2 linked regions of the Blastopirellula marina genome follow. The protein of the gene in region 1 interacts with the protein of each later gene in a pairwise test. Links are inferred from orthologs where the notes say so. Each region holds a gene or a part of one and is shown on either strand. Other genes may lie near its edges.

Region 1 (7,182 bases):
GATATTCTTTGCACGGCTCGTAGTGAAGGGCGCTTAGTAGGCATTGCCCGCAGCATGAGCGACTTCGCCCACGCAACGTACCTGGCCGACCTGGCCGTTGACCAAGCGTTTCAGAAACAAGGGATCGGCCGCGAACTGATTGCCCGCACGCACCTGGCCGCTGGGAAACACACGGTCCTGTTACTGTTGGCGGCACCCAAAGCGGTCAGCTACTATCCGCACATCGGGATGGAGAAGCATGACTCTTGCTGGATTATTCCACGGGAGTGACAAGCGCACCTACGTCAGCGGCAACTCCAGCCCGTCGTACGCCAGTTCCATTCCATCGGGCAGCCAGGCGTTGGTTCGTTCGTGCTCCATCTTACAGGCAATGTGTGTGAAGTACGTCTGCTTGGCACCAACCTTCTGGGCGACCTCGACGGCCTCTTCGATCGAGAAGTGAGTCGGGTGGGGTTCTGGCCTTAGGGCATCCAAAACCAGCACGTCTAACCCCTGGAGCCTGGCCCAGCTTTCGTCGGGAATGTGATTCACATCGGTGCAGTAAGCGACGTTGCCGACACGGAAGCCCAGCACTTCAAAGCGGGGGCCGTGCTGCAGGCGGATCGGTGTGACCTTCGCTCCCAGCACCTCGAACGGGTCGAGCCCAATCTGACGCATGTCGAGAGCAGGCCGCGAGCCGACGTGCGTTTGTACCTCGGTGCTGAACGCATAGTCGTATACCCGGCGGATCTTGGCGTCGACGTTCGCCTCGCAGTAAATCGGAACCGCGTGACCGATATAGAACTGAAAGAGGCGGATGTCATCCAGCCCGAACAGGTGATCGGCGTGGCTGTGCGTGAACGCGACCGCATGAATGATGCCGATCCCATTGGCCAGCAGTTGCGTTCGCAGGTCTGGCGGCGTGTCGATCAGCAGGTTCCCCTCGGGCAGGCCGAAGATAACACTACACCGGGTTCGCTTGTTCTTAGGATTGGTGCTTTGACAGACATCGCAGCCGCACCCCACCACTGGCACCCCCATCGAGGTACCTGTCCCCAAAAAGAGAAGCCGCCCGCGAATGTCTCGCGTGACGATATTCTTCTTGGGTGGTGCAGACTGGGGGGGCTGGCTCATTCTTCCTCTTTCTGGTCTCTTTTTCCTGGTCTGAGAATCGCAAATGGGGGCAGTCGATGCAACCCCGCAGGCCCGAACCCGGCAACTTGGGCGTAACCTGTTCGCCTCGTTATGCTTCTAACCAGAGGATGTACGGCAACGGCGTAAACTTAGAAGCTACGCAATCTTGTCCCATCCAGCGTGCAGGCCTGGTCATTGCGAGAATCTTCACGGAATCTACGCTAGCTGGGCAAGGGAAACGGTCGTGGGATCGAATACCATGATAGCGGAGCCGACGATCGGTGCGTGCTCAAGCGCGGTTGACCCCTTTGAGCAATCCCTATAATCTACGATATGGGAAGGGTTTGCGCGCACGCTTAAGTTGTGGCGGTGTCTACAAATAAGGTCTTGTTTCGCCGCAACTAGTGCTTTCGATACGCCCCCACCCCCAGGTGATATTCAGCGATGGAGAAACTGGAACAGATTTGGGAAAAGATCGGCCTCTTTTTTGGCGGTCTTTTAGGCGGCTTTGAACGACTGATCACGTCGATGTTCGGTTCGTCCAACGCCCGATATATCAAGAAGCTGCAAAGCACCGTTGACGCAATCAACGAGCTGGAATCGAAGTACGAAGCGTTCTCTGACGAAGAACTTCGCGACCAGACCCGCATCTTCAAGCAACGACTTGCCTCCGGCGAAACGCTGGATGACATATTGGTCGAGGCCTTCGCCGTCGGCCGTGAAGCAGGCAAACGCTATCTCGGCATGCGGCATTACGATGTCCAGCTGATCGGTGGTATCGTTCTGCATCGCGGTAACGTGGCCGAAATGGTTACCGGTGAAGGTAAAACGCTTGTGGCCACGCTGCCGGCCTACCTCAATGCCCTGGAAGGCAAAGGGGTGTACGTGATCACGGTGAACGACTACCTCGCTCGCCGCGACATGGAATGGATGGCACCGCTCTATCGCGGGCTCGGCCTGACCGTAAACGCGATCCAGAATGACATGTCGGTCCGCGATCGACAACAGGCGTACAGCTGCGACATCACCTACGGTACCAACAACGAGTTCGGCTTCGACTACCTGCGTGACAACATGCGTCCCGCCGCGCGCGGCGACAGTCGCTTCCCGAAGGAATACCAGCAATCGCAAGGGCGTTTGCACTACGCGATCATCGACGAAGTCGACAACATTCTGATCGACGAAGCCCGGACCCCGCTCATCATCAGCGGCCCGGCCAACATGAGCAAAGAGAAGTACGGCGACGCCGACAAGATCGCTCGCACGCTGAAGAAGGACATTCACTTCGTCGTCAACGAAAAAGACCGCACCACCAACCTGACCGAAGATGGTGTGCGCGAAGCAGAACGCCTGGCAGGCGTCGAAAGCTTCTATACCTCGGGCAACATGGAATGGCCGCACCTGATCGATAACGCGCTGCGTGCCCATTACCTGTACCAGTTGGATGTCGACTACGTGGTGGAAGACGGCAAGATCGTGATCATCGATGTTCACACCGGCCGTAAGATGGAAGGCCGCCAGTGGAGCGACGGCATGCACCAGGCCGTCGAAGCGAAGGAAGGGGTCAAGATCAAGGAAGAGACTCAGACCTTGGCCACCGTCACTCTGCAGAACTTCTTTAAGCTGTTCGACAAGCTTTCGGGTATGACCGGTACGGCCATGACCGAAGCAGGCGAACTCTGGAAGATCTACAAGCTGGACGTGATCGCCATTCCCACCAACCGGGCCATGCAGCGTATCACGTACACCGACGTGATCTTCATGACCGAAAACGAAAAATACGAAGCGGTCGCCGACGAGATCGAACGCACCGTCAAATGGGACGTCGTTACCTTCAAAAACGGCGACGAAATGTGGGGCGACATCCTCAAAGAGAACGAGGACTCGATCGAAATCCACCCCAAGGGGCAGAAGCAGCCCACCAAGATCGAACGCGGCAAGATCAAGGCCATCCAGTACAAAGGTCGACCCGTGCTGGTCGGTACGGTCAGTATCGAGAAGAGCGAACGCCTTTCGCGACTGCTCGACAAACGCGGCATCAAGCACGACCTGTTGAACGCCAAGCAGCACAAGCGCGAAGCGGACATTGTGGCCCAGGCAGGCCGCATCGGAGCCGTCACCATCGCCACTAACATGGCCGGTCGCGGTACCGACATCATCATGGGGGGCAACCCCGAAACGATGGCCTGGGCGCAGCTGCAGCACAAGTACGCCACGCGTTTGGATGTCCCGCAAGACGAATGGGACCAGCTGGTCAACGAGATCGAGCAGCGCGAACAGATGAAAGCGATGGGCAAGAAGGTCAAGGAACTGGGCGGCCTGCACGTGATCGGTACCGAGCGGCACGAGTCGCGTCGTATCGACCTTCAGTTGCGTGGTCGTTGTGGTCGTCAAGGCGACCCAGGTAGCTCGCGGTTCTTCCTCTCGCTGCAAGATGACCTGATGCGAATCTACTTCGGCGACTGGGCAGCCAACTTCATTAACCGGATGCCAGCCGCGATGCGGCCGCAGCCAGGCGACGCGATCGAAAGCAAGATGATCATGCGTCGTATCGAAGGTGCCCAGAAGAAGCGTGAAGAACAAAACTTCGAGGCTCGTAAGAACCTGCTCGAATACGACGAAGTGATGGACGAGCAGCGTAAACGCGTGTACGGCTTCCGCCAGCAGATCCTGGAAGGTGGCGACAGCCGCGATCTGATCATGGATATGGTCCGCGAGCAGATCGACTACCACGTTCGCATGTTCCTCGAGAAGGACTTCGGCATCGAAACCTTCGCCAAGTGGGCCGGCAGTGAACTGTCGTGCGAGCTAAACACGCGCGACCTGCGTGGCCTGGATTTCGCCGCAGCAGAAACGTACGCCAAAGACATGGCCGAACGAGCCGCCGCATCGAACATCATGGCTTCGATCGACGAGAACCTGCCTGACAGCGAAGATGAAAGCGAATGGAACTGGGGCGCGATGGCCCGCTTCGCAAACAGCTTGTGGAAGCTGAACCTGAACGACCGTGACCTGCGCAAGGTCGGTCGCGATCAGGTCGATGAGTTCCTGATCACTAAGGCTCGCGAAGCGATCGAAAAGGTCGACCTCAGCGAAGGCGAGAAGTTCCTCGACAAAGACTTCGGCCTTAACACGCTGAACCATTGGTGCAAATACAAGTTCGGCTTCAACGTCGACGTCGAGAAGCTGCAAGACAAGCCGGCCAAGGCCGTGATCGAACAAGTCAATGAAAAGGCGATCGCCGTCTACGACCAGAAGGAAGCCGAGTACCCCGTGCTGACCGGACTCTATCGCTTCAGCGACAAGAGCGGCGGGCATGCTCGCTTGAACCGCGACGGCCTTCTGGAATGGGCAGCCAACCGCTTTGAAACGCCATTAGATCCCGAGCAATACAAGAGCAAGCAGCGGGAAGAAATCCAACAGATGCTTATTCCGCTGAGCGAGAAGCACAAGAAGATTGCCCTCGAAAAGATGAAAGCCGTCCACGACAAGGTCGAGCAGCTTTACGAGGACAACCAGGAAACCCAAACCCTTTCGGTCATCAGCGGCGGCAATGGCCAGATGGGATCGCTCAACGCGTGGATCCAGCAATACATCGAGGCCGAGATCCCCGAGGCCGAACTGGAACAGTTCGACAAGGCCCAGTTGGAAGCACGACTGATCCGCGAAGTCTACGAGCGTTACCGCCCGGAAATGACCCGCATGGAACGCAGCGTCTTGCTGGAACTGATCGATAACGCCTGGAAAGACCACCTCCTGGCGATGGATCATCTTCGCAGTGCCGTCAGCTTTGTGGGGTATGCCCAGGTCGACTCCAAGGTCGAATTCAAGCGGGAAGGGATGCGTATCTTTGAACAGATGTGGCGCAGCGTCGGCGAACGCGTGACCGATCTGGTTTACAAGATCGAAAATCTGAACGAAGAGTTCGTCAGTTCCACCTGGAAGGAATCGGAAGCTCGACACGACTCCGCTTCCAGCATGACCGACATGGCTCGTCAGCAGGAAGAAGCCATCAACAACTCGCAGGGAGACACCGAGGTCACCGCACCGATTCGTAATGTCGGCGAAAAGATCCGCCGCAACGATCCGTGCCCTTGCGGCAGCGGCAAGAAGTACAAATCCTGCTGCATGAAGCAGGAACAAGCGAACTAGTCACGTAGCCTTCCCTCGTGTCGCAAACCGCGAGGGAAGCTGCCGACAAGTCGCCACACCGGGATGGATCCCATGCTCACTTGGCTACTCAATTTCGTCTACCTGGCGCTGGTTATCGTTGCCAGTCCGTACCTGCTGTGGGCTGCCGTGACCAAGGGCAAGTACCGCGAAGGTTTCGCCGAAAAGTTCCTGGGGCACGTTGCCTGCCGCCCTGAAGGGACATCGCAGCATCTCTGGCTGCACGCCGTGAGCGTGGGGGAAGTGAATCTCCTGGCTCCCCTGATCGGCGAGCTTCAGCAGATCTACCCTGGCATTACCTTTCACATCACCACCACCACCAAGGCTGGCCACGAACTGGCAAAGACCAAGTACGCCCAGCACACAGTCAGCTACGCCCCGCTCGATTTCTCGTGGGCCGTTGACCGGGCCTATCGGAACATCCAGCCTGATGCCGTATTGCTGGCCGAACTGGAACTGTGGCCGAACCTGATTCGTTTCGCCGATCGCCACGATGCCAAGATCGCCGTGGTCAATGGTCGCTTGAGCGAGAAGAGCCATCGCGGGTACAGTCGCATTCGCTTCCTGGTGGGCCCTCTGCTACAGCAGCTAGACTGGATCGGAGCGCAGGACGATTCGTACGCACGCCGCTTCACCGACCTGGGAGCCGATCCCAGCAAAGTTCAAGTGACCGGTTCGATCAAGTTCGACGGCATCACGCCAGATCGTCAGAACTCGCAAACGCAAGCCTTCCGCGAACTGGCTGGCCTGAACGATGAGGAGATCGTCTGGCTCGCCGGTAGCACGCAAAATGGTGAAGAGCCAATCATTCTCGAAGCCTTCCAAGCCGCTCAGCAGCAGATTCCTGGGCTGAAGCTCTTGCTCGTGCCGCGTCATCCGCATCGCTTCGATGAAGTAGCAACCTACCTTCAATCACAGAACGTCCCCTTTCAGCGTCGCAGTCAGTTCACCAGCGAAAGTCGCGGTACCAGCAGCATCTTGCTGATCGATAGTGTCGGCGAACTTTCCGCATGGTGGGGAACCGCAGATATCGCGTTCGTGGGGGGGAGCCTGGGCAATCGTGGTGGGCAGAACATGATCGAACCAGCGGCCTATGGTGCGGCGGTTGCCGTTGGGCCAAATACCTGGAACTTCAAAGATGTGGTCGAGCGGCTTCGCGCGGCGGATGCCTTGACCGTTGTTCGAGACGCTGAGAGCTTGGCAGCGTTTGTCGTAAAGGCTTCCCTCGACACCACTTGGCGGGAACAACAAGGCCAGCAGGCCAAAGAAGTGGTCCTCGCCCAGCAAGGAGCCACCAGGCGAACGATCGAAAGCCTGAAGCCTCTTTTAGATCCGCCGAAGATCGTTAAATTCCGCACGGCGGCCTGACCTTGCGCGGCCCCAGGCAGACTGTAACCCTGCGTGCTGCGGCAATCTGATCCCGCAGGGGCAGAATTCCGCTCTGTAAAGTCAATTTCGACTGATTTACCCGGTTGTTCGTCTTCTTCTCTTGTCTCTATAATGCCCTATTCGCCAACAGGCTGAGGCCGTGTGTTGGTGCAACCATTCCTCCCCCGCGCACCAGTGCGGCACTGTATCTCAGGAGAATCTATCGGTGGCTTCTGGAAAGTATTTGTTCACTAGCGAATCGGTCAGCATGGGTCACCCCGATAAGATGGCCGACCAAATTTCGGACGGCATCTTGGACGCACTGCTCGCTCAAGATCCTTACAGCCGCGTTGCTTGCGAAACGATGGTTACCACCGGCGTTGCCATCGTCGCTGGTGAAATCACCACCAAGGCAACGATCGACTATCAAGACGTGATTCGCCAGGTGATTCGCGACATCGGTTACACCAGCGATGGCATGGGCTTCAACGCCGATACGTGTGCCGTCATGGTGACCCTGGACCGTCAAAG
Region 2 (5,894 bases), on another replicon or contig:
TTCCAGATTGTGCTGGATCAGCTTTTCGCGCCACGAATGCAAGATCTGCCGCAAACGGCCGTCGGCCAGCTTCGAACGCTCGTCCGACGAATTGGTGATCAATTGCGGCGAGGGAAACTCAGCTTTCGACTCTTTATCATTCTTTTCATCTTGAAAGCTTTCCATCCGCTCTTTGAAGCCAGGCGGAAAGTAGATGATCGCATCGAGCCGATCAGCCTCCAGTGTTTCTTTCGCCGTCTTCTCGACCACCGCTGGGTCGACGGATGCCTCTGTGGCTTCGATCTCGAAGTGGCTCGTCACACCGGCATCTTGCAAAAGGATCGGCGAGAATTCGTAAGCCGAATCGTCATTAACTTCACCTTCCTTTTGGACCGATGGCACAAACAAGTCAGGCGTGCCTGGCAGTTCACTCAGGCCAATCACGCGCAGCCGCGTTGGGTGGGCTGTCCGGAACTGCATCACCTGCAATACCATCAGCCCCATCAGCGGATACAAAAGAACCGGCAAACCAATCACAGAAAAGAGCGTACGGCGATCACGCGCCTGATCACGCAGTTCTCGCTTTAGAATCAGTTTGACGTTGTCCCAGTTCATTCCTTGCTCTCGCTGCCGTTAGTTGGCGATTCCATCCGGCTCGCCGATCAGATGGAAGAACAACTCTTCCAGATCAGGCTGGTTGTATTCGGTTCGCAACTGGTCGATGGTCCCTTCGGCGAGGATCTTGCCTCGATTCATGATGGCCACCTTGTCGCACAGCTTCTCGACTTCCCGCATGATGTGCGACGAAAAGATGATGCACTTCCCCTGGTCGCGCAGTTCCGAGATCAACTGAACCAAAGCACGCGCCACGAACACATCGAGCCCCAGCGTCGGTTCGTCGAAGATCAGCACCGGAGGATCATGCACCAGCGCCCGGGCAATGGAAACCTTCTGCTTCATGCCAGTCGACATCTTCGCCCCCAGCACGTCGCGAATCTCGCGCATACCCAAGCGGTGGAAGAGTTCTTCCATCCGGTCATGCAGTTCGTGATCAGGCAGGCCGTACAGCTTGCCGAAATATTCGACCATCTCCCAAGCCGTCATCCGGTCGTATACAGCCGTATTGGCCGACATGAAACCGATTTTATGCCGCACCATGGCAGGCTCGGTGGTGACATCGTATCCGGCGATTTGTACCGTGCCGGAAGTGGGCTCGAGAACCGTACTCAGAATACGAAGCGCCGTGGTCTTCCCGGCACCGTTAGGACCCAAAAGACCGAAAATCTCACCAGGCATCGCAAAGAAGCTGATGTGATCCACTGCCGTGAATTTTCCGAGTTGGAGATCGTCGTACGACTTGACGAGATCACGAACGTGAATCATGCGGCTGCCAGTGTCCGATGGCGGGTAGGGGGTACGGATAACTTCCGATAGATCTTGCAGTGAATTCTATCGGACAAAGCTCCATCTTTGGCACCCAGGCAGCAGGTTCGTCGACGAGAAGCCCGGTTCTCGGACCTGATGGCGCGATTTTAACGGTTTTTTCGCAGCGGCAGCCCTACGAAAGAACTAGTCGTCGAACTTCAAATCGTCCTCGGTCAGGACCTTAAAGTTCCGCGACAGAAGGGTGTCCATCGCAATGTCGGTGTTGTCGACCATCAATGCGACAGCGGCACGATTGTTAGGCGTGTAAAGTAGTGGGTACGCCTGAACGATGTTCACTTCCGACTGAAGCAGGGCCGTGCAAACCCGTAACAGGGGCTGTTTTTCGGCAGGCAGTTCGACACCGATCAGATCCGATTCGATCAGAGCCAGGCCAGCTCGCTCCAGGATCTCGCGTCCCCCTTCGGGATCGCTCAGCAGAAAACGAACAAAACAACATTCGGTGGCATCGTTAATGGAAAGAGCAACAATGCGAACGTTGCTACCTTCAAAGCGCCTGACGATCTCTAGCAATTGCCCGACGCGGTTTTCCAGAAAAACGGTGAACTGGCGCAGCGAGGGGTAATCGCGACCTCGCATGGTGCTGAAATTGGTACCGGAGCCGGCTCCCGTACTCATAGTGCCCCAATCATGCTAAAACGAAATTGGCAGTTAACAACCGCAACTATAAAAAAGGCTTAGGGTTCGGTCAATCTTCGCCCCAACAGGTGGGGTGGCAAAACTCGACCCTTTTCGCCAAGGCCCTGCAAGAAACGTGGGAATATGCTGACAGAACACACCATCGAAGTCCGCGTCCGCTATCAGGAAACAGACGCCCAGGGACGCGTGCATCACGCCAACTACATCACCTACTTCGAGTTGGCTCGCACCGAAATGCTGCGTGCGGGTGGTTTCAATTACAAGCGTATGGAAGCCGACGGCACACTGCTGGTGGTCCGCGATGTCGAGTGCCGTTACCACTTGCCGGCCGAGTTCGATGACCTACTGCAAGTCACGGTGAAAACAGTGAAAGCCAAGGGAGCCCGGATCGAATTGGCATACGAAATCCGTCGCGAGGAAGATCTCGTCGTTGAAGGCAAAACGCTGCTCGCCTGCATTACGCGCGAAGGAAAACCGACGCGGATCCCTGATGTGTTACGGCTTGATTAACCGCTGGCCGACGATTTGCATGATCTGCGTGGCCACTTCAGGCTTGCTTCCCTCGAGAGTGGCGACCACGCTGCCATCTTTGGCAAGCACCTCGACATGGTTCTCTTCGCTGTTCATCGCCTCGGGGCCATTCAAGATCATCAGGTCGCAGCTCTTCTTTTCCAGCTTCACCAGGGCCCGGAAACGACGATCCTCGGTTTCCAGGGCGAAACCGACCACCCAGCGATGCTTCTTTTCCGCACCCAGCGTTGCGACGACGTCCGGCGTCTCGATCAACTGTAGAATCAGCGGCTGGCCTGTCTTGGCGATCTTTTGCCCTTGAACGAACTCTGGTCGGTAGTCGCACGGTGCCGCCACGCCGATCAGGCCGTCGCAGTTCTCGAACTGCTCCTGCGCGACAGCTAGCATTTCGTCGGTCGTGTTGACCCAATGGACGGTCGCCTCGCTTGGGTAGGTAACCGTGACAGGGCCTGAGACGATCACGACCTCGTGTCCGGCAGCCACGGCGGCCTCGGCCAGGCTGCATCCCATTCGCCCACTGGAAGCATTGGTCAGGTAACGGACAGGATCGATGTATTGTCGGGTCGGTCCCGAGGTCAAAAGAATGCGGGCCATGGCTGATTGTGTAAGATGGAACGTTCTGGCAATCCCTCAATCGTACCGTTAACCCAACTCGTGACTACCAGTGAACACACGTGGCGTCGTCCTTTTCATCCTGGTTTCTCTGGCATTCACGCCCATTTTATCCGCGGAAGAGTGGGCTTACCTCGATAACTACTACCTGCGGATCGGCGTCGATAAATCGCGTGGGGCCTGCATCGGATACTTCGCTCCCAAAGGTTCTCAGGAGAACCTTCTCGATCACTTCGACACCGGTCGTTTCATTCAACAGTCTTACTATGGCGACCCGGACGACTCGAAGTGGGTCGACAAGCCGTGGGTCTATAACCCCGTCCAGGGAGGCTCTTACCAAAATCAGCCCAGCAAGGTGACGGAGTTTCGTAGCAACGATAAGACCCTCTTCGCCAAGATCACGCCCCGCAACTGGGCTGGCGGACAGTTGTTGGACGAAGTCACGATGACCGAAACGATCTCGCTGGAAGATTACTTCGCGAAGATCGAGTTCCAGATGAACTACGCCGGAAACAAAACACACAAGCCAAGACAACAAGAGCTGCCAGCGGTGTTCGTACACGCCGAGTACGACACGCTCGTTACGTATACCGGAAACTCACCATGGACCGGTGAAGAGCTACACCGCCGCAAGCCAAGCTTTCCGAATGAATCGGTCACCATGAACGAGAACTGGGTTGCCTACGTGAACCAGGATGATATCGGCATTGGCCTCTATGTCCCCGGCATCGAGAAAGCGACATGCTACCGCTATCAAGAGGCCAACTCGGCATGCTCGTATGTCGCTCCGATCAAGGAATTCGCTTTGACGCCAGGCCTGCAGCACCAGTACACCGTCTATCTGACGTGCGGATCGATCGAGCAGATCCGCCTGCGATTTAAGGTTCTTCACGCTAGCAGCGTTGATTCCGCGAGTAAGTAGCCTTAGTCAAACTCGCCTTGACCCAGTCGCAGGTGCTTCGTAATGTTGCCGCGCTCGGAATCCTGCATCGTGGCTGCGCGCCATGGGATAGGATGTGCTCTCTCCACTGGCCGAGGACTTTTCGCATGGTAAAAACGCTGGCATTGAGCCTGATCGTCTCGATCGTGGTATTGCCAATGATTACCACGCGCGTCCAGGCAGGCGGATTACTTTCAGCAGCCGCTGGGGAGAGCCGAACCGACGATCCCGATCCACCTCGTAGTGAAGAGGCTAAACCCAAGCGTCGAGACCGAGATCATCATCACGACTGCGGTGATGATGCCAGTTCGGCATTGGGGGAACTTGCTGGAACGTTGCTGTTTTATGGAACGATCGCCGCAGTCGATGCGATGATCCCCGATCAGCGCACGGTCTGCTGCATCAATGCATCGGGGGAAGAAGTTACGTACACGATATATGGCCCACCGGGGTATTTTTCGGATTACCCCTATCAGCACGAGTTTGGCTACATGCTGATGGGAGACGAGTGGGTCACCGTTGGCAAGACAACATCGATCCGCGGATCGGTTGAATATGGAACGGACTTCGGCAACCTGTCGCGAGTCGGTACCAAACTGCTGGTCGAAGGTACCAGTCGCTGGGGCATCGACATGCAGTGGGACGAGTACTTCGAGAACATCCCCTCCGGCGGGACAGATCAACTGACCATGGGGGACCTGAACTTTACGTTCCGGGCCCCGCAAGGATATCACAGCCAGTTTCGTTTCGGACTCGGAACTAACTTGCTGGAAGACCGAAATGGTTCCGAGTTCGGGATCAATTTCACGACAGGGTACGACGTTTATATCGGCAAACCATGGATTTGGTCGACCGAGATGGACCTGGGTAAAGTCGGGTCAGCGGATCTGTTTCGGATTCGTTCGACCCTAGGTGCACAGTGGAAACGGGCCGAAGTGTTCGCGGGGTATCAATACACCAACTTGGAGGGGATTGAGTTGGATGGGTTTGTCTCGGGGATACGTTTTTGGTTTTAAGTCCGGTTTCCCTGTGGAAATCACGCGGCAAGCACGGCATGATGGGGCGTGTAAATCTGGACCGAATTTGACGATTACATCGATTGAGTGGACATTCATGCGTTTTTTCGCATTCGCCCTAACCCTGATCCTCCTGACCTCGCCCGCTCGCGGTGACGATATTTTCGTCGACAATGTGCGTGGCGACGATCGTAACCGTGGGAACTCCTCGCATTTCTCAGAGGGTGAAAACGGCCCCATCGCTTCGATCGCCAAGGCCCTGAGAATTTCGCGAAAAGGGGATCGCATCATCCTCACCAACACGGGTGTTCCGTACAAGGAATCGATCACCCTGCAAGGCGGAAACAACAGCGGCTGGGGATTCTCTCCTTTGACCATTGAAGGCAACGGTGCCATTCTCGATGGACGTGCACCCGTTCCACCTGAGGGATGGAAACACGTGCAAGGGAACGTCTACTGCTTCGCCCCAACCTACAAGAGCTACCACCAGCTTTATCTGGATGACCGCCCGGCTACCCGCGTGGCAATCAAGGATATGGGGGAACTCGACACGCTCCAACCACTTGAATGGTGCTTGCTCGATGGCATGATCTTCTTTTGTGCTGAAAAGGATCGCGGCCCAGGCAGCTACCGTTTGAGCTACACGGCGCATCGCACAGGGATCACGCTGTACGAAGTACGCAACGTCAAGATTCTTGATCTGACCGTTCAAGGCTTCCAACTTGATGGGATCA

The links.
Region 2: the proteins of C5Y96_RS04930 (region 1) and C5Y96_RS18820 interact in binary tests that used the Escherichia coli proteins (3 or more experiments, as listed by UniProt). The link is inferred for Blastopirellula marina from one-to-one orthologs.

The regions. Positions count from the first base shown.
Region 1 is NZ_PUIA01000016.1:754,451-761,632, reverse strand. The notes cover bases 1,208-5,465. They hold C5Y96_RS04930 (preprotein translocase subunit SecA), read left to right. Parts: upstream 1,208-1,557; coding sequence 1,558-5,265; downstream 5,266-5,465. Other genes in these bases: C5Y96_RS04925 (3-deoxy-D-manno-octulosonic acid transferase), read left to right, coding at 5,338-5,465. In the rest of the region: C5Y96_RS04940 (GNAT family N-acetyltransferase), read left to right, coding at 1-270; C5Y96_RS04935 (MBL fold metallo-hydrolase), read right to left, coding at 280-1,020; more of C5Y96_RS04925, read left to right, coding at 5,466-6,651; metK (methionine adenosyltransferase), read left to right, coding at 6,920-7,182. UniProt on the Escherichia coli protein: Required for protein export, interacts with the SecYEG preprotein conducting channel.
Region 2 is NZ_PUIA01000057.1:413,785-419,678, forward strand. The notes cover bases 908-3,877. They hold C5Y96_RS18820 (acyl-CoA thioesterase), read left to right. Parts: upstream 908-2,184; coding sequence 2,185-2,571; downstream 2,572-3,877. Other genes in these bases: C5Y96_RS18810 (ABC transporter ATP-binding protein), read right to left, coding at 908-1,362; C5Y96_RS18815 (acetolactate synthase), read right to left, coding at 1,549-2,040; C5Y96_RS18825 (phosphopantothenoylcysteine decarboxylase), read right to left, coding at 2,557-3,186; C5Y96_RS18830 (hypothetical protein), read left to right, coding at 3,257-3,877. Also shown: C5Y96_RS18805 (ABC transporter permease subunit/CPBP intramembrane protease), read right to left, coding at 1-594; more of C5Y96_RS18810, read right to left, coding at 613-907; more of C5Y96_RS18830, read left to right, coding at 3,878-4,126; C5Y96_RS18835 (hypothetical protein), read left to right, coding at 4,252-5,160; C5Y96_RS18840 (right-handed parallel beta-helix repeat-containing protein), read left to right, coding at 5,258-5,894.